Regions from separate parts of the Streptomyces albireticuli genome, predicted to be linked through region 2. Evidence: predicted binding sites of a transcription regulator. Region 2 holds the regulator's gene; the other holds the start of a gene.
What was found. Region 2 encodes HspR, which represses chaperone genes until heat shock. Its sites were predicted from a motif close to TTGAGNNNNNNNNNCTCAA; they were not measured.

Region 1 (9,627 bases), 1.4 Mb from region 2:
GTCCCACCAGGCTCGGTCGACCGAGTTCGGGTCCTGGAGGTACTGCTGGTAGATCTCGTCGACGAGCCACTCATTGGAGCCGAAGACATCCGCAGGGCTCTTGCCCTGCCCGTCTTGGCCTGTCGAGATGCTCGAGGTGTTGGGGGACTGTGGCGACACGGCGGCAACCGCCCTCTTCCGCTTCACAAGGTGATGGACAGCGGAAATAAAGGCTACGCCTGTCCGGCCGGTTGATGCAGGCCACCCGGGCCAGCAGTCGCGCAAGTCACATTCCGCGACGGGTTTCGAGGCATGACTTGGCGGGAAACACACCGGGTTCCGCTTGGGCTGAGATCGGCCTGGGACCGGTCCACGGTGCGTCCGAGGGTGTCAGGGTTCGCCGGAGCGGGCCCCACACTCCCTCGAATGTGTGCTTCCGTCATCGACCCTACGTCAACTTTGATCACGGGGCTTTCCCGGAAGAGTGACCTGTATGCGACAGCCCTGGGGGGATTCGGCCACCCCGATGCTGCCGCCGTGCAGATCCACGGCCCAGCGGGCGATCGCCAGCCCGAGACCCGTACCGCCGTCCGTGCCCGGCCCCTGCTGGCCCGAGCCGCCCCGGTTGAACCGCTCGAAGACCCGGTGCCGCTCCGCCTCCGGGATGCCCGGCCCCTCGTCCAGCACCTCCAGCGCCAGCGACTGCGCCCCCTCGCCCCGGCGGGCCCGGACCGTCACCCGCCCGTGGGGAGGGCTGTGCTTGACGGCGTTGTCCACGAGGTTCGCCACGACCTGGTGCAGCCGCTCCGCGTCCGCGTGCGCGGTCAGCTCCGGCGGCGACACGTCCAGGTGCAGATGGACGTCCTTACGCGCGTTGGGGGAGGAGCCCGAGCCGTTGGCCATGCTCGTCTCCTTCAGCACCCCGGCCAGATACGGCCACACCTCGAAACGCCGGGCGTGCAGCGGCACCACCCCGTTGTCCAGCCGGGACAGGTCCAGGAGCTGCTCCACCAGCCGCCCCAGGCGCTCGGTCTGCCGCAGTGCCGTGCGCATGGTCTCCGGATCGGCCGCCGACACGCCGTCCACCACGTTCTCCAGCACCGCCCGCAGCCCCGCGATCGGGGTGCGCAGCTCGTGCGAGACATTGGCGACGAGCTCCTTGCGGTGCGTGTCCACCGCCTCCAGATCGGCCGCCATCCGGTTGAAGGCGTTGGCCAGGTCCCCGAACTCGTCCCGCCGCCCGGCCCCCACCCGGCGGGTGTAGTCACCCTGCGCCATCGCCCGGGTGACCTCGGTCATCTCGTCCAGCGGCGCGGTCAGGCCGTGCGCCACGAACTGCGTTATCAGCAGCGAGGCGATGATCGAGAAGACGGTGATCACCCGCAGCTCGGTGGCCGAGTGGATCGCCACGAACACCAGGAACGTCGTTATCACCACCGAGCCGATGACCAGCGCGCCCAGCGCCGCCTTCACCGACCGGTAGGGGTCCAGGGGCCGCAGCGCCTCCCAGACCCGGCCGCCCAGCCCCGCCGGGGCCGCAGGCCGCTCACCGGCCCGCGCCCGCTCCCGGGTCTCCCCGGCCCCGTCCCGTCCCGGGCGGGGGACCTGCCCGCCCCGCCGGTCGCGCCCGCGCTCGGCCCCGCCGCCGGTCATGCCGCCGGGGTCTCCAGCGCGTAGCCGACACCGTGGACCGTACGGATCCGCTCCGCGCCGATCTTCCGCCGGAGCGCCTTGATGTGGCTGTCCACGGTGCGGGTGCCGGAGGCGTCGGCCCAGTCCCACACCTCCGCGAGCAGCTGCTCGCGGGAGAGCACGGCCCGCGGCGTGTTCGCCAGGCAGACCAGCAGGTCGAACTCGGTCGGCGTGAGGTGCACGTCCTCGCCGCGCACCCGCACCCGCCGCTGCGCGTGGTCGATCTCCAGCTCGCCCAGCCGCAGGATGCCGCTGCGCGGGGTGTGCGCGGCCAGCGCCGCCCGCTCCACCCGCCGCAGCAGCACGTGCACCCGCGCGGCCAGCTCCCGCATGGAGAACGGCTTGGTCATGTAGTCGTCGGCGCCCACGCCCAGCCCGACGAGCATGTCCGTCTCGTCGTCCCGGGCCGTGAGCATCAGCACGGGCACCGGTCTCTGAGCCTGCACGCGCCGGCAGACCTCCAGGCCGTCGAAGCCCGGCAGCATCACGTCCAGGACCAGCAGGTCCGGCTGCCACGCCTCGGCGGTGTCCACGGCCGCGGGCCCGTCACCGGCGGTCCGCACCTGGAACCCCTCGGCCCGCAGGCGGGCCGCGATGGCGTCGACGATCGTCCGGTCGTCCTCGACGACCAGGACCCGGCGCTGGGCCCCCGCGGAGCCCGCGGCGCCGCTCGGGCTGATGTGTGTCTGCTCCATGCGCCCCGCCCCTAGCGTCTTCCCGTTCTGCTTCCCGGCCAGTCCCTTGCCACTGTGGCAAGCAGAGTACGGGCAGGTGGCGGGGGACGGCTACGCGGCACGGAGCGCGAGGTGGACGACGTCCGGGACGCCCCGGGCAACGGTGATCTCTTCGGTTCTTACCCCTTCGAACCCGGCATTCCGGAGGGCTTCCTCGAACTCCTCCGACGGCCGCGCGGACCACACGGCCAGCACCCCGCCGGGCGTCAGCCGCTCCCGGCACGCCGCGAGCCCGGCGGGGGAGTAGAGGCCGCCGTTGTCCTCGGTGACCGTCCAGCCCGGCCCGTTGTCGATGTCCAGGCACAGCGCGTCGTACGCCGCCGTGCCCGTCCTCAGGTGCGCGACCAGGTCCGCGCGGAGGATCTCCGTGCGCGGATCGGCGAGCGCCGCCGCCGAGACCGCGCCCAGCGGACCGGTCAGGTGCCAGTCGACGACCGCCGGCTCCCGCTCCACGACCGTGATCCGCCCCCAGCGCGGGGCGGCCGCCGCCCGCGCCAGCGAGAAGCCGACCCCGAGCCCGCCGATCAGCACCGACGGGCGCTCCCGGCCGGGCGGCAGGGCGGCGAGCGCGGCGTCGACCAGCAGCCGCTCGGAGCGGCCGTCGGAGGTGTCCATCAGGAAGCAGCCGTTGGCGATGATCTCGTGGACGTCACCCCGACGGCGCAGCGCCACCTCGCCGTACGGGCCGTCGCGCCGGTCCAGGGTGACCGGGGGCTCCGGATCCGGGCGGCTGAACCGGGCTTCCTGAGTGGTCATGGGCGGGCCTCCGGGGGATCGGATCGCTCGACGGACGCAAGGGGTGGAGCCGGGGTTGAGGGAGGTGACGGGAGTCACCGGGAGAAGGTGATTCGACGGGCCTCCGTGGACTTTAATGTTGCGGGTGCGGGCGGCGCACCCGTGTTTGACCGGTGCGGCGCGAGGCGCTCGTGAAGTGAGCGGGCCGCCCGCCGGGAACCCGTGGGGCACCGTGGGAGAGGGGTCTGGCCGAGTGAGTGTCGTGGACCCCGCCGACGTGCGGTCCGAGGCCGCCCGGGAGCCGGGGGACGCCTCCGCCGACGCCTCCGTGCCGGGCCGTGTGCCCGCGCGTGACGGCTCCCCCGGAGCCCCTCCCGCCGCTGACGTCTCCGGCGCCACCTCGCTCGACGGCGGCCGCCGCACGGCCGGCGACGCCCCCGCCGCGGACCGCGCCACCGCCTCCGGCGCCCAGGAGCCCGTACGAGCGCACCGCGCCTGGTGGCCGCCCCGGCGCGCGGGCCGGCGCCTGCGGCCGTGGCGCGTGCTCCCGACGCCCACCGGCACGCCCTTCAGCTTCGTCTACGGCCTGATACTCCTGGCCACCGCGCTCTACACCGACCTCGGCGACGAGGCGACCGTCGACCGGCTGCTGCGCGACTCCAGCACCGACGCCGCGAACCTCGCCGACCGGCCGCTCGTCGTCCTCGTCGCGAGCGCCCTGTGGGTCGCGGGCGGCCTGTACTCCGCGTACGGCATCCTCTTCGCCCTCGTCGTCAGCGCGCTGGAGCGCCGGGTCGGCGCCGCCCGGGCCGCCGGGGTCTTCCTCCTCGGCCATGTGCTGGCCACCCTCGCCACCGAGCTGCCCGTGGCGGGCGCGGTGGCCGCCGGGCGGCTGCCGGAGGCCTCGCTGCACCGCCTCGACTACGGCATCAGCTTCGGCGTGATGGCCTGCATAGGCGCGCTGGCCGTGCTGCTGCCCCGCACGGCGGGCCGGACCGTCCTCGGCCTGGCCGCCCTGACGTGCGCCCAGGACCTCGTCGAGCTCGCCGACCCCCTCGCCAGCTGGGGCCACCCGATAGCCCTGCTCACCGGCGTGGCCTGCCGTCCGCTTTTGCGCGACGGCCGGGAGACCGGTACGGAGGGGCGGGGCACCCGCTCAGCGGACCGTGCCGTCCCAGGCCCACTCCGCGCGCCGGTCGTGCCCGGGCAGCGCGCCCCGGCCGGTGGCCCACAGCAGGGTCGCGGCGGGGGAGTGCCCGGCGGCGGCGTCCGGGACGTCCGGGAACAGCCGGGCGAGGACGGGCGCGCAGAGCTCGTCGGGCAGCCGCCACCCGATGCCGAGGGCGCGCGCGAGGTCGTCGGTGTGCACGAGCGTCTCGACCAGGCCCATGGCGGCGAAGCCGGCCGCGTCGGAGTGGCCCCAGGGGTGCCAGGCCCGGTCCCGGGGGTCCGCGCCACGGATGGTGGCCGCCAGCAGCGCCGCGGCGATGCGGATGCCCTCCAGGCGGGCCGGTAGCGGCGCCTCCGGGTCGAGCGAGGCGAACAGCGCGATGTAGCGGTCGGTGGGCCGGGCGGTGAGCAGCCCCGCGTAGCCGACGAGGCCGAGCGCCAGATGGTCCAGGGTGGCGCGGCAGGACCAGTCGAGCCCGTGGGCGGGCCGCGCCCAGTCCTCCTCGCGCGACGCCCGCGCGAGGACGGCGGTGCACCGGTCGGCGGCCTCCGTCAGCATCGCGGCCCAGCCGGCCGCGGTGGGGGCCGGGGCGCCCGTCCGCGTGCCGGGGCTCTCCGGGTGGGTGACGCTCACGCCCGGCCCCCGTTCCGGACGACGTCGATCAGGCGCGCGTAACTGTCGCCGCCGTGGCCGGCCGCGACCGCCCGCTCCATGAACGCCTTGAACAGGCCCGGCACCTCCACGTCGAGCCCGCGCGCCGCGCTGGCCTGGACGAGGTGCTCGACGGACGCGAGATGCACGTCGAGGGTGGCGTCGTCGCCCGGGTACGCGCCGGCGTCGATCTGGGGCGCGTAGGTGTTCATGAAGCCGCAGACGGCCGTCATCCAGCGGATCGCGACCGGGGTGAACGCGGTCGCCGCGATCCCGTCCGCGCCGGTCAGCGCCGCGCCCTGGAGCCAGCCGCCGAGCGTCGCCCACATCATGCCGAGCAGCGCGGTGTCGTAGAGGGAGGCGGTCCCCGCGTCCTCGCCGAGGTGGACCGGCTCGCCCAGGCTCCGCAGGGTGCCCTCGTGCGCGGCGAAGGCGGCCGGCGAGCCGCTGTGGAGCAGCATCACCGCCGGGCTCCCGATGCCCGGCGGGGTCGACATGATCGCGCCGTCGAGGTAGTCGATCCCGTGTTCAGCGGCCCAGGCGGCGGTCTCGCGGGCCTGCTCGGGCGAGCCGGAGGTGAGGTTCACGAGCGTGCGGCCGCGCAGGACCCCGGCGCTGCCGGCCAGGACCTCCCGGACGACGTCGTACGTCGAGAGGCAGACGACGACCAGCGGGCTGGCGGCGACGGCCTCGGCGGGGCTGCCGGCGAGCCGGGCGCCGCGCGCGACCGGGCCGTCGGCCCGGCCGGCGGAGCGGTTCCAGACGGTGGTCGGGTGGCCGGCGGCCAGGAAGGCGTCGGCCAGGGCGGTGCCCATCTGTCCCAGGCCGAGAACGGTGACACTCATCGGTGGTCTCTCCCCGTGCGGTGCGAAGTGGATCAAGCGAGAACCACCCTCGCAGCGGCCGGAACGGCCCGACAGTGGCAGGACTGCCGACAGCCGAACCATTCCTGCCAATAGGCTGCCGGCATGAGCGCCGGAACCGTGGCAGTGGCCGTGATCGACGACGACGTCCCCTTCTGGGACCTGTACGAGCTGGGGGTCGTCACCACGGTCTTCGGCATCCCGCACCGGGACCTGGCCGACCCCTGGTACGAGCTCCGGCTGTGCGCGGTGGGCGCGGACCGGGGCGAGGCCGCGTCCGCCCACGGCTTCGGGCTGCGTACCCCGTACGGGCCCGAGGGGCTGATCGGCGCCGACACCGTGATCGTCCCCTCCGTGCCGGAGGCGTGCGTCGAGGGCGGCCGGGAGCTGCCCCCGGAGCTGATCGCCGCGCTGCGCGAGGCCGCCGCCCGGGGCGCCCGGATGGTGTCCCTGTGCGCCGGGGCCTTCGCGCTCGCCGAGGCGGGCGTCCTGGACGGCCGCCGGGCCACCTGCCACTGGATGCACACCGAGGAGCTCGCCCGCCGCCATCCGCGGGTGGAGGTCGACGACTCGGTGCTCTACGTGGACGACGGCGACGTCCTCACCAGCGCCGGCGTCACCGCCGGGCTCGACCTGTGCCTGCACCTGGTCCGCCACGACCTGGGCGCGCACGTCGCCAACCAGCTGGCCCGCCGCCTGGTCGTCCCCGCGCACCGGCCCGGGGGTCAGGCGCAGTACGTCGACCTGGCCGTCCCGGCCGCCGGGGACGACGGCCTCGCGCCCGTGCTCCAGTGGGCCACCGAGCACCTCGACCGCCCGCTGACCGTCGACGACCTCGCCCGCCGGGCCGGGATGAGCCCCCGCACGTTCTTCCGCCGGCTGCACGCCGCGACGGGCACGACGCCGCTGAAGTGGCTGCTGAACCAGCGGCTGGCCCGGGCGCGGGTCCTGCTGGAGACGACGGACCTGTCGGTCGAGCGGATCGGGGAGCGGAGCGGCCTGGGGACGGGGACGAACCTGCGGCGGCACTTCGCCCAGCACCTGGGGGTGTCGCCGACGGACTACCGGCGGGCGTTCCCGAACGCGGCGTAGGTGACTTCCTCCCCGGGCGCTGATCGCTCAGAGCGAACACGTCCGGGGGAACATCCGGCGGCGCCTACACATTGAGTCGATGTAGCTCAACTTGCCTGCCGAAGGGGAGATCATGGCTTTCACGTCCACACCGCTCACCCTGCCCGTCCTGCCCCTCGACGACGAGGTCGTGCTGCCCGGCATGGTCGTCCCCCTGGACCTCTCCGACGCCGAGGTGCGGGCCGCGGTGGAGGCCGCCCAGGCCGCCGCCACCGGGGACGACAAGCCGCGGGTGCTGCTTGTTCCCCGGATCGAGGGCGCGTACGTGGGCACCGGCACGCTCGGCCGCGTCGAGCAGGTCGGCCGGCTCTCCGACGGCGACCCCGGCGCGCTCATCCGGGGGCTCGCCCGCGTGCGCATCGGGGCCGGGACGACCGGGCCGGGCGCGGCCCTGTGGGTCGAGGGCGCCCGGATCGAGGAGATCACCCCGGACCCGCTGCCGGGCGCGGTGGCCGACCTGGTGAAGGAGTACAAGGCCCTGGCCACCAGCTGGCTGCGCAAGCGCGGCGCCTGGCAGGTCGTGGACCGCGTCCAGCAGATCGACGACGTCGGCCTGCTCGCCGACAACTCCGGCTACTCCCCGTTCCTCAACCTCGCCCAGCGCGTCGAGCTGCTGGAGACCGCCGACCCCGTGGCCCGGCTGAAGCTCGCCGTCCGCCGGCTCGGCGAGCACCTGGCCGAGCAGGACGTCGCCGAGTCCATCGCCAAGGACGTCCAGGAGGGCGTCGACAAGCAGCAGCGCGAGTTCCTGCTCCGCCGTCAGCTGGAGGCCGTCCGCAAGGAACTCGCCGACCTCAACGGCGACCCGGACAGCGAGTCCGACGACTACCGGGCCCGCGTCGAGGCCGCCGACCTGCCCGGGAAGGTCCGCGAGGCCGCGCTCAAGGAGGTCGACAAGCTCGAGCGCGCCTCCGACCAGAGCCCGGAGGGCGGCTGGATCCGCACCTGGCTCGACACGGTCCTGGAGATGCCGTGGAACGAGCGGACCGAGGACGCGTACGACATCCCCGGCGCCAAGGCCGTCCTCGACGCGGACCACGCGGGCCTGGAGGACGTCAAGGAGCGCATCACCGAATACCTCGCCGTCCGCAAGCGCCGGGCCGACCGCGGCCTGGGCGTCGTCGGCGGCCGGCGCGGCGGCGCGGTGCTCGCTCTGGTCGGCCCGCCCGGCGTGGGCAAGACCTCGCTCGGCGAGTCCGTGGCCCGCGCGATGGGGCGGAAGTTCGTCCGGGTCGCCCTGGGCGGCGTACGGGACGAGGCCGAGATCCGCGGCCACCGCCGTACGTACGTGGGGGCGCTGCCCGGCCGGATCGTCCGGGCGGTGAAGGAGGCCGGCTCGATGAACCCGGTCGTACTGCTCGACGAGATCGACAAGGTCGGCTCCGACTTCCGCGGCGACCCCGCGGCGGCCCTCCTGGAGGTCCTCGACCCGGCCCAGAACCACACCTTCCGGGACCACTACCTGGAGGTGGAACTGGACCTGTCCGACGTGGTCTTCCTGGCCACGGCGAATGTCCTGGACGCCATCCCGGAGGCGCTCCTGGACCGCATGGAGCTGGTCCGCCTCGACGGCTACACCGAGGACGAGAAGGTCGTCATCGCCCGCGACCACCTGCTGCCGAGGCAGCTGGAGCGCGCGGGGCTGGAGAGCGGCGAGGTGGTCCTGGAGGACGAGGCCCTCCGCAAGCTCGCCGGCGAGTACACCCGGGAGGCGGGCGTCCGCACCCTGGAGCGGGCGGTGGCCCGGCTGCTGCGCAAGATCGCGGCGAAGCACGAACTGGGCGAGCAGGAGCTGCCGTTCACCGTGGGCGTGGAGCAACTGCGCCCGCTGATCGGGCGCCCGCACCACACCCCGGAGGCGGCCCAGGACCCGGCCGAGCGCCGCACGTCGGTGCCGGGTGTGGCGACGGGCCTCGCGGTGACGGGCGCGGGCGGCGACGTCCTGTTCGTCGAGGCGTCCCTGGCCGACCCGGAGACGGGCGGCGCGGGCCTGACCCTCACGGGCCAGCTGGGCGACGTGATGAAGGAGTCGGCGCGGATCGCGCTGTCCTTCCTCCGCTCCCACGGTGCGGAACTGGAGCTGCCCGTCGGCGACTTCAAGGAGCGCGGCGTCCACCTGCACGTCCCCGCGGGCGCCGTCCCGAAGGACGGCCCGAGCGCGGGCGTCACGATGACGACGGCCCTGGCGTCCCTGCTGTCGGGCCGCCGGGTCCGCCCGGACGTGGCGATGACGGGCGAGGTCTCCCTGACCGGCCGCGTCCTCCCGGTCGGCGGCGTCAAGCAGAAGCTCCTGGCCGCCCACCGCGCCGGCCTCACGACCGTGATCATCCCGAAGCGGAACGAGGCGGACCTGGACGACGTGCCGGCGGAGGTCCTGGCGAAGCTGTCGGTGCACCCGGTCTCGGACGTACGCCAGGCCCTGGACCTGGCCCTCCGGCCGGCGGGGGCGCCGGTGGAGGTGCCGGTGGCGGCGTAACGGCCCTGATCCGGCGGTGAGACGGAGCGCCCCCACCCGTGAACGGGTGGGGGCGCTCCGTCGAGGTGTGTGCGCTCCGCGCGCGTCAGTCCGTGACCGCGCGCTGGAGCAGCGCCTGGAGCGCGTTCTGCTCCTCCAGGCTCAGGCCCGCCAGCGGGCCCTCCTCCTTGAGCAGGGTCAGGAGGCGCTCCCGCA
Region 2 (9,627 bases):
CACGGATTGGACGAACTGACCGGCCGCGCCGAACTGTTGGCCGGGGAGATGCTCACCAACGCGATCGTCCACACCACCGGCGACGCCGAACTACGCGTCCGCTGGTCGGAATGGGACGTGCTGCGGATGACCGTGTGGGATTCCTGCCCGCAGCCGCCCGGGGTGCGGGTCACCCACCCGTACAGCGACAGCGGCCGCGGCCTCGCGTTGCTGCAACTGCTCGCGGACCGGTGGAACTACTTCTCGCTGCCCAGGGGGCTGGCGACCACCGAGTCCAAGGCGGTCTGGTGCGAGATCACCAGGAAGGCGCCACCGGCCTGGGGGTGATCCACAAGGAGACGGTTCAGCGGCCGGCGATGCGGTCCACCAGGGCCCACACCCCCGTCGACGGGTTCGTCGCGTGCTCGTGCCCCGCCTCCGCGAGGACCGCCGCGCGGCTGCCCGCCGAGGGCCACCCGTGTTCGTAGTCGCGGAAGTCCAGGCGGGCCTTGTCGTAGGCGGGGACGTACCGCTTCAGGTAGGGCAACAGCTCGCGGTAGGTGCCGACATGGGCCTTGTGGTCGGAGAAGTGGAGGACCAGCCACAGCTCGAAGCAGGGGTTGGAGACGGCGACCTCGATGCCCTCCCGGCGGGCACGGGTCACCGCGCGGGCGACGTCGTACTCGTCGACGTCGAAGACGCACCAGATCTGGTCGAAGTCGTCGCCCGCGCGGTCGCGTTCACCGGCCGCGTAGGCGATGAGCTGGGCCGGGGAGCAGGGCTTGGTCCGGATGCGGACGGTGACGGCCGGGTTGGCGAGGTGTTCGACGAGACCTTGGAGGTAGTGCTTCTCGGTGGCCTTGGCGCCGCAGACGACCAGCAGCCGGTCGCGGCCCGGCCGGGTGGCGGGGGCGCGCAGGACGCCGGACTCGAAGGCCGGCCCGCGGCCGGGGCCGCGCACGGCGCCACGGCCGGTGCCACGGACAACGCCGCGGACGACACCCCGGCGGCCGCTAAGTTTCGGCGTCCTCGCCATCCACTGTTCTCCCCCTGGCGGCCAGCGCCGCCTCGAACCGCTCGTCACTGAGGACCGGGACCGCACCATAACTCCCGCCGAGGTACCGCCGCTCGCGGTTCTCCGCTTGGCGGGGGGTGAAGTCCGAGAGGGGGAAGAGCGTGGTCTCGCCGTGGCGGTCCTTCTCGACGAACCAGATCTGGTCCCGCCGGAGGATCTCCTCGCCGGCGCTGCGGCCGAGGAGGCTCACGTCGTGGGTCGTCAGCAGGAGCTGGGCGCCGCGAGGGTTGGCCGCGGGGCTCTGGAAGAGGCGGATGACCTGGGCCGTCAGCCGGGGGTGGAGGCTGGCGTCGACCTCGTCGACGATCAGCATGCTGCCCTGTTCCAGGGCGTCGAGGACGGGGCCGGCGTAGTCGAAGAGCATGCGGGTGCCCTGGGACTGGTCCTCCAGGCCCAGGCGCGCGCTGCTGCCGTCGCGCGCCCTCTGCTGCACCCACACGCGGGCGGTCGTGGTGGTGAAGAGGAACGTGGAGAGCTCGGTGCGCCTGAGCTCGCGCATCAGCCGCTCGCGGAAGGTGAGGGCCGAGACCCGGTCGGCGCCGTCCGCCTCGAAGTCCTCGACGCCCATGTCCTCGATGCCCAGGTCGGCGGCCTGCAACAGGGCCACGACGGAGGCCGCGCGCGCGGGGTCCTGCAAGCGGCGCAGGCTGCCCGGGTCGGGGGAGCCGTGCGCGCCGCCCGCGCGGAAGCGGACCGCCCGGAACCAGGCGTACACCGGCTGGAGGAGCGCCTGCCGGGACCGGGCCGCGACCGTCAGGAACAGGACGTTCGGCTCGGTGATGCTGCGGACGAGCTCCAGCTCGGCCTTGGGCGCGCCCTCGCCGAAGTCGATCTCGTCGCCGGACCGCTGGAAGACCGTGCGCCGGGTGCCGTCGGGGTAGCTGTACAGCCACTCGTCGAGGACCCGCTCGTCGTCGACGCCGAAGCCGTAGGTGTGGCGGACACCGCCGAGGACGAGGTCGACCACGTACCAGGACGGGGCGGAGGCGCTCCGCTCGTCCAGCAGGAACGGGGAGCGGACGAGGCCGCCGCCGGGCTCGGCGTCGCGGTGGGAGCTGTGCACCAGGCCCGCCATGAAGTGCAGGGCGTCGACGACGTTCGACTTCCCGGCGGCGTTGGCACCGAAGAGCGCCGCGACGGGCACGGCGGAGGGGGGCGTGGAGGTGCCGTCGGCGGAGCCCGGTGCCGTCTCCTGGACGGGCGAGAGGAGCAGCTGCTGTTCCTCTCTGATGGACCGGTGGTTCGACACTCGGAAGCTCAGGAGCACCCGCGTCACCTTCCCCACGGCGATCAGGACCCTTCCGTGCAAGTGAACCGCACGATCATGACCCTGGTACCCACGGTACGGTCTGCCCGAGGTCAGGGGCGGGCACGCCACCCACTCGGGTGACAGGCCGTCAACTCCCCTGGCCCGCCGGGGCGGAAAACGCGAAGGGGCCGGGCGAGCGGAAAGCTCACCCGGCCCCCTGGCCGTGCCGCCTGCGGACCTAGCGGTCCTGGTCGCGCCGGGGCCGCCAGACCACCAGCGCGCTCGTCTGCTGCACGTCCTGGTACGGGACCAGGTCGCGGCGGTACGAGGCGTGGACGGCGGCCTCCGCCTGCTGCATGGCGGTGGCCGCGCCCTCGACCATGCCCTGGAGCTCGGCGATCCGCGCCTTGAGCGCGGACACCTGGTTCTCCAGCTCGATGATGCGCTTGATGCCGGCGAGGTTGATGCCCTCGTCCTGGCTGAGCTGCTGCACCTGGCGCAGGAGCTCGATGTCCCGGGCCGAGTAGCGGCGGCCGCGGCCGGCCGTCCGGTCCGGGGAGACCAGGCCGAGCCGGTCGTACTGCCGGAGGGTCTGCGGGTGCAGGCCCGACAGCTGGGCGGCGACCGAGATGACGTAGACCGGCGACTCGTCGGTCAGCTGGTAAGGCTGGGTGGGTTCGAAACGCCGTCGTCGGCCGTCCATCTCATGCTCCCTTCGCGGCCTGGAACAGATCGGCCCTCGGGTCGGCGCCCGCCGTCGCCTCGCGGTAGGCCTCCAGGGCCTCCCGCGCCTTGTCGTCGAGCTCCGTGGGAACGGCCACCTCCACCGTCACCAGCAGATCGCCCCGGGTGCCGTCCTTACGGACCGCGCCCTTGCCACGGGCGCGCATCGTGCGGCCGTTGGGCGTGCCGGCGGGCAGTTTGAGGGTGACCGGCGGGCCGCCGAGGGTCGGGACCCGCACCTCGCCGCCGAGCGCCGCCTCCACGAAGGAGACCGGCACGGTGATGGTGAGGTTGTCGTCCTTACGGCCGAAGACCGGGTGGCTGCCGACGTGCACCACGACGTAGAGGTCGCCGCTGGGGCCGCCGCGCTCGCCCGGGGCGCCCTTGCCGCGCAGCCGGATCCGCTGGCCGTCGGAGACGCCCGGCGGGATGCGGACCTGCATGGTGCGGGAGGACGTGGCCCGGCCGCTGCCCTTGCAGGTGTCGCAGGGGTTCTCGGGGATGAGCCCGCGGCCCTTGCAGTCGGGGCAGGGGTCCGTCAGCGAGAAGCCGCCGCCGGAGCCGTGCGAGACCTGGCCGGTGCCGACGCAGGTCGGGCAGACCCGCGGCGTACCGTTTTTGTCGCCGGTGCCGGAGCACGCCTTGCACGCCGCCGAGGAGGACATCCGGAGCGGGACCGTGGCCCCCTCCACCGCCTCGGAGAAATTGAGCGAGACCTCGGACTCGATGTCCTGGCCGCGCCGCGGCTGGGTGCGGGCACCCGCGCCGCGGTTGAACAGGCCGCCGAAGACGTCGCCCAGGCCGCCGCCGAAGCCACCGGCGCCGCCGCCCCCGCCCTGGGCGCCCCCGAAGAGGTCGCCCAGGTCGAAGTTGAAGGAACCGCCGGCGCCGCCGCCCGGCCCGGGACGGAATCCACCGTTCCCGAACAGGGCGCGGGCCTCGTCGTACTCCTTGCGCCGCTTGGGGTCGGCGAGGACGTCGTTCGCCTCGGAGATCTCCTTGAAGCGCTCCTCGGCCGAGGCGTCGCCCTTGTTGGCGTCCGGGTGGTACTCGCGGGCGAGCTTCCGGTACGCCTTCTTGATCTCCGCCTCGGTGGCGTCCTTGGGCACACCGAGGACCTTGTAGTAGTCCTTCTCGACGAAGTCCTTGGTACTCATCCCCGGTGTCCCTCCTTCCGGTCCCTGCGGTCGTTCATCGCGTCAGCCCTTGTCCGGGCCACCGCTCTCCTCGTCCGGCTCGTCGCCCTCGCCCTTCTGGGCGCCCGGCTGGGGCTCGGCCACGGCGACCCGCGCGGGGCGGATCGTCCGCTCGCCGATCCGATACCCCGGCTGGAGAATCTGCACGCACGTGGTCTCGGTGACGTCCGGCGCGTAGGAGTGCATCAGCGCCTCGTGGATCAGCGGGTCGAAGGGCTCGCCCTCCTTGCCGAACTGCTGGAGGCCCATCTTGGCGACGACCGTCTCCATCGACTCGGCGACGGACTTGAAGCCGCCGACGAGCTCGCCGTGGTCACGGGCGCGGCCGATGTCGTCGAGGGTGGGAAGGAGCTCGGACAGGAGGTTCGCGACGGCGATCTCCTTGACCGTGGCCCGGTCCCGCTCGACCCGGCGGCGGTAGTTCTGGTACTCGGCCTGGAGCCGCTGGAGGTCCCCCGTGCGCTCGCTGAGCGCCGACTGGGCCTGGTCCAGCTGAGCCTGGAGTCCTACCTCGACCAGCTCTTCCCCGGCCGGGGCCGGGCCCGCCTGGTCGGCGGACCCGGCGCCCTGCGCCGCGTCTTCGGGCGTGGCGTCGGAGGGGACGTCAGGCTTCTCGTCGAAACCCGGGGTCTCCTCCGTCACGCCGACGCACCGCCCTTCGGCTTCTCGTCGTCCACGATCTCGGCGTCGACGACGTCGTCCTCGGCCTTGGGCTGGCCGGCACCGGCGCCCGCGGCACCCTCGGCGCCGGCGGCACCCTGGGCGGCCTGCGCGTCGGCGTACATCGCCTGGCCGAGCTTCTGGCTGACCGCGGCGACCTTCTCGGTCGCGGTGCGGATCTCGGCCGTGTCCTCGCCCTTGAGCTTCTCCTTCAGCTCGGCGACGGCGGTCTCCACCTCGGTCTTCACCTCGGCCGGGACCTTGTCCTCGTTGTCCTTGAGGAACTTCTCCGTCTGGTAGACGAGCTGCTCGCCCTGGTTGCGGGACTCGGCGGCCTCGCGGCGGCGGTGGTCCTCCTCCGCGTACTGCTCGGCCTCCTGGCGCATGCGGTCGACCTCGTCCTTGGCGAGCGAGGAGCCGCCGGTGACGGTCATCTTCTGCTCCTTGCCCGTGCCCAGGTCCTTCGCGGTCACGTGCATGATGCCGTTGGCGTCGATGTCGAAGGAGACCTCGATCTGCGGGACGCCACGCGGGGCCGGCGGCAGGCCGGTCAGCTCGAACATGCCGAGCTTCTTGTTGTACGCCGCGATCTCGCGCTCGCCCTGGTAGACCTGGATCTGGACGGACGGCTGGTTGTCCTCGGCCGTCGTGAAGATCTCGGAGCGCTTGGTCGGGATCGTGGTGTTGCGCTCGATCAGCTTGGTCATGATGCCGCCCTTGGTCTCGATACCGAGGGACAGCGGGGTGACGTCGAGCAGCAGGACGTCCTTGACCTCACCCTTGAGGACACCGGCCTGGAGCGAGGCGCCGATGGCGACGACCTCGTCCGGGTTCACACCCTTGTTGGCCTCCTTGCCGCCGGTCAGCTCCTTGACGAGCTCGGCGACGGCGGGCATACGGGTGGAGCCACCGACCAGGACCACGTGGTCGATCTCGGACAGCGCGATGCCGGCGTCCTTGATGACGTTGTGGAAGGGGGTCTTGCAGCGCTGGAGGAGGTCCTCCGTCAGCTGCTGGAACTGGGCGCGGGTGAGCTTCTCGTCCAGGTGCAGCGGGCCCTCGGCGGACGCCGTGATGTAGGGCAGGTTGATCGAGGTCTCGGTGGACGAGGACAGCTCGATCTTCGCCTTCTCAGCGGCCTCGCGGAGGCGCTGGAGGGCCATCTTGTCCTTGGACAGGTCGACGCCGTGGCCGTTCTGGAACTGCTTGACCAGGTAGTCGACGACGCGCTGGTCCCAGTCGTCACCACCGAGGTGGTTGTCGCCGTTGGTCGCCTTGACCTCGACGACACCGTCGCCGATCTCCAGCAGCGAGACGTCGAAGGTGCCGCCACCGAGGTCGAAGACCAGGATGGTCTGGTCGTCCTTGTCCAGGCCGTAGGCCAGGGCGGCCGCCGTCGGCTCGTTGACGATGCGCAGGACGTTCAGACCCGCGATCTCACCGGCCTCCTTGGTGGCCTGGCGCTCCGAGTCGTTGAAGTACGCCGGGACGGTGATGACCGCGTCGACGACCTTCTCGCCCAGGTAGGCCTCGGCGTCACGCTTCAGCTTCTGCAGGATGAAGGCGCTCATCTGCTGCGGGTTGAAGTCCTTGCCATCGATGTTGATCTTCCAGTCAGTGCCCATGTGGCGCTTGACGGAGCGGATCGTCCGATCGACGTTGGTGACTGCCTGGCGCTTGGCGACCTCGCCGACCAGAACCTCGCCGTTCTTCGCGAAGGCGACGACGGACGGCGTGGTCCTGGCGCCCTCGGCGTTGGTGATGACGGTGGGCTCACCGCCCTCGAGAACACTGACGACGGAGTTCGTCGTACCCAGGTCGATGCCGACCGCACGTGCCATGTCGATTCCTCCAGCTGACTTGAGTGGAACAGGCTCAAGGGTGCAACACGGATCCGGACCTGTCAACGGACCTGAGTCGGGGACACTCAACTCTTATGCGGGTCTTATGCGCAGGACGGCAGGTCAGCGGGGTGCGGAGCGGGCCGCGAGGCGGGTACGGGCGCCGGGAAAGGCCCGGGATTCCTGACGCGCGCCTGACGATTTCCTGAGGCTTACCTGAGCGACACAGATCACCGGCGATGCGGCTATATCGCGGGCGCGCGAGTGAGTAGTCTCGTACGGACCGGATAAGTTACCCGTTAGTAGTAGTTCACTCCCGGAGGCCGAGGAGCCACCATGCAACTCGCCGCGATCATCGTGTCGCTGGTCCTAATCGCGGTCGGCGTCGCGCTGTTCGGCCGTGCCATCCTCCAGCTCTACCGCTTCATGCGGATGGGGCAGCCCGTACCCGCGGGCACCCGTACCGACGAGCCGGTGCAGCGCACGATCACGGTCGTCAAGGAATTCCTCGGCCACACCCGCATGAACAAGTGGGGCGTCGTCGGTGTCGCCCACTGGTTCGTCGCGGTGGGCTTCTTCTCGCTGCTGCTGACGATCGTCAACGCGATCGGCCAGCTCTTCCAGGCCGACTGGCTGATCCCGGTCATCGGCGACTGGCTGCCGTACGAGATCTTCGTCGAGTTCCTCGGCCTGATGACGACGGTCGGCATCGTGACGCTGATCGTCATCCGCCAGCTGAGCAAGCCCGGCAAGGCGGGCCGGAAGTCCCGCTTCACGGGCTCGAACTTCGGCCAGGCGTACTTCGTCGAGACCGTCATCCTCGTCGTCGGCCTCTGCATCATGACGCTGCACGCCCTGGAGGGCACCCAGCACGGCGTCGACCACTACGAGATCGGCTACTTCGCCTCGTACCCGATGGTCGCGGCCTTCAACAGCCTGAGCCTCGACACCGTCCAGAACATCACCTACCTCGTCGCGGGCATCAAGATCGCGACGTCGTTCATCTGGATGATCACGGTCTCGCTGAAGACCGACATGGGCGTGGCCTGGCACCGCTTCCTGGGCTTCCCCAACATCTGGTTCAAGCGCGAGGCCGACGGCGGCGTCGCCCTGGGCGCGCTCCAGCCGATGACGAGCGGCGGCAAGCCGATCGACTTCGAGGACCCGGGCGAGGACGACGTCTTCGGCGTCTCCAAGGTCGAGGAGTTCTCCTGGAAGGGCATCCTCGACTTCTCCACCTGCACCGAGTGCGGCCGCTGCCAGTCGCAGTGCCCGGCCTGGAACACCGGCAAGCCGCTGTCGCCGAAGCTGCTGATCATGGCGCTCCGCGACCACGCGCACGCCAAGGCGCCGTACCTGCTCGCGGGCGGCGGCAAGGACGCCGAGGGCAACGAGAAGGGCTCCGAGGAGCAGCTGAAGGACGTCCCGGCGGCGGCGCTGGCCGAGGCCGAGCGCCCGCTGATCGGCACCCTCGAAGAGAACGGCGTCATCGACCCGGACGTGCTGTGGTCCTGCACCACCTGCGGCGCCTGCGTCGAGCAGTGCCCGGTCGACATCGAGCACGTCGACCACATCGTCGACATGCGCCGCTACCAGGTGATGATCGAGAGCTCCTTCCCGTCCGAGGCGGGCACGATGCTCAAGAACCTGGAGAAGAAGGGCAACCCCTGGGGCCTGGCGAAGAAGCAGCGCCTTCAGTGGACCAAGGAGGTCGACTTCGAGGTCCCGGTCGTCGGCAAGGACATCGAGGACCTCAGCGAGGTCGACTACCTCTACTGGGTCGGCTGCGCCGGCGCCCTGGAGGACCGCGCCAAGAAGACCACGAAGGCCTTCGCGGAGCTGCTGCACATCGCGGGCGTGAAGTTCGCGATCATGGGCGGCGACGAGGCGTGCACCGGTGACTCGGCCCGCCGCCTGGGCAACGAGTTCCTCTTCCAGCAGCTCGGCCAGCAGAACGTCGAGATGCTGAACATGGCGTTCGGCGAGACCGACGGCGAGGACGGCGAACCGGCCGTCAAGGTCGAGAAGTCCAAGAAGAAGATCGTCGCGACCTGCCCGCACTGCTTCAACACCATCGCCAACGAGTACCCGCAGCTCGGCGGCGAGTACGAGGTCATCCACCACACGCAGCTGCTCCAGCACCTGATCGACGAGGGCCGGCTGATCCCCGTCACGCCGGTCGAGGGTCTGATCACGTACCACGACCCGTGCTACCTGGGCCGCCACAACAAGGTCTACACGCCCCCGCGCGAGATCATCGCGAAGGTGCCGGGCCTGCGGAACGAGGAGATGCACCGCCACAAGGAGCGCGGCTTCTGCTGCGGCGCGGGCGGCGCGCGCATGTGGATGGAGGAGCGCATCGGCAAGCGCATCAACAACGAGCGCGTGGACGAGGCGCTGTCCCTCAACCCGGACATCGTCTCCACCGCCTGCCCCTTCTGCCTCGTCATGCTGACCGACTCGGTCAACGGCAAGAAGAACGACGGCAAGGCCAAGGAGTCCATCCAGGTCGTCGACGTCTCCCAGCTGCTGCTGGAGTCGGTGAAGACCCCGGTGGAGCCGGAGGGCGACGGCGAGAAGGCGGACGCGCCGGAGCCGGAGCCGGTGAAGTAGCCGGTACGAGCACGCTGTGACGGCCGGTCCCCCGAAGGCTTCGGGGGACCGGCCGTTGTCGTACGGGCGTGACACGGTGGACGCGGACGCGGCCCTCCGCCGCCGACCCCGGCCCACCCCCGGAAGTTCTTCCTCCGAATGTCTCGCCGACCCTTGACCTCAACAATGCTTGAGGTCATAGCGTCGTGCACATGACGACGACACACCGCGAGCTCACCGACACCGCCGCCCTCGCCACCCAGCCGGTCGGCTACTGGACCTGGGCCGCCGACAAGGCGGTCATCCGGCACA

Region 1: the regulator HspR is predicted to act here: its motif matches at 6,989-7,007, upstream of lon (endopeptidase La).

What each region holds. Positions count from the first base shown of each region.
Region 1 is NZ_CP021744.1:2,650,544-2,660,170, reverse strand. Features, by position in the region: gene SMD11_RS11050 (multifunctional oxoglutarate decarboxylase/oxoglutarate dehydrogenase thiamine pyrophosphate-binding subunit/dihydrolipoyllysine-residue succinyltransferase subunit) at 1-159, opposite strand, end outside; gene SMD11_RS11045 (HAMP domain-containing sensor histidine kinase) at 433-1,632, opposite strand; gene SMD11_RS11040 (response regulator transcription factor) at 1,629-2,366, opposite strand; gene SMD11_RS11035 (spermidine synthase) at 2,457-3,161, opposite strand; partial or broken gene SMD11_RS37040 (rhomboid-like protein) at 3,277-4,200, shown strand; gene SMD11_RS11025 (maleylpyruvate isomerase N-terminal domain-containing protein) at 4,297-4,869, opposite strand; gene SMD11_RS11020 (NAD(P)-dependent oxidoreductase) at 4,941-5,807, opposite strand; gene SMD11_RS11015 (GlxA family transcriptional regulator) at 5,946-6,917, shown strand; gene lon (endopeptidase La) at 7,030-9,432, shown strand; gene SMD11_RS11005 (MarR family winged helix-turn-helix transcriptional regulator) at 9,518-9,627, opposite strand, start outside.
Region 2 is NZ_CP021744.1:4,082,146-4,091,772, reverse strand. Features, by position in the region: gene SMD11_RS17625 (ATP-binding protein) at 1-327, shown strand, start outside; gene SMD11_RS17620 (RloB family protein) at 344-940, opposite strand; gene SMD11_RS17615 (AAA family ATPase) at 993-2,321, opposite strand; gene SMD11_RS17610 (heat shock protein transcriptional repressor HspR) at 2,542-3,006, opposite strand; gene dnaJ (molecular chaperone DnaJ) at 3,008-4,183, opposite strand; gene grpE (nucleotide exchange factor GrpE) at 4,226-4,864, opposite strand; gene dnaK (molecular chaperone DnaK) at 4,861-6,723, opposite strand; gene SMD11_RS17590 ((Fe-S)-binding protein) at 7,060-9,336, shown strand; gene SMD11_RS17585 (MarR family winged helix-turn-helix transcriptional regulator) at 9,528-9,627, shown strand, end outside.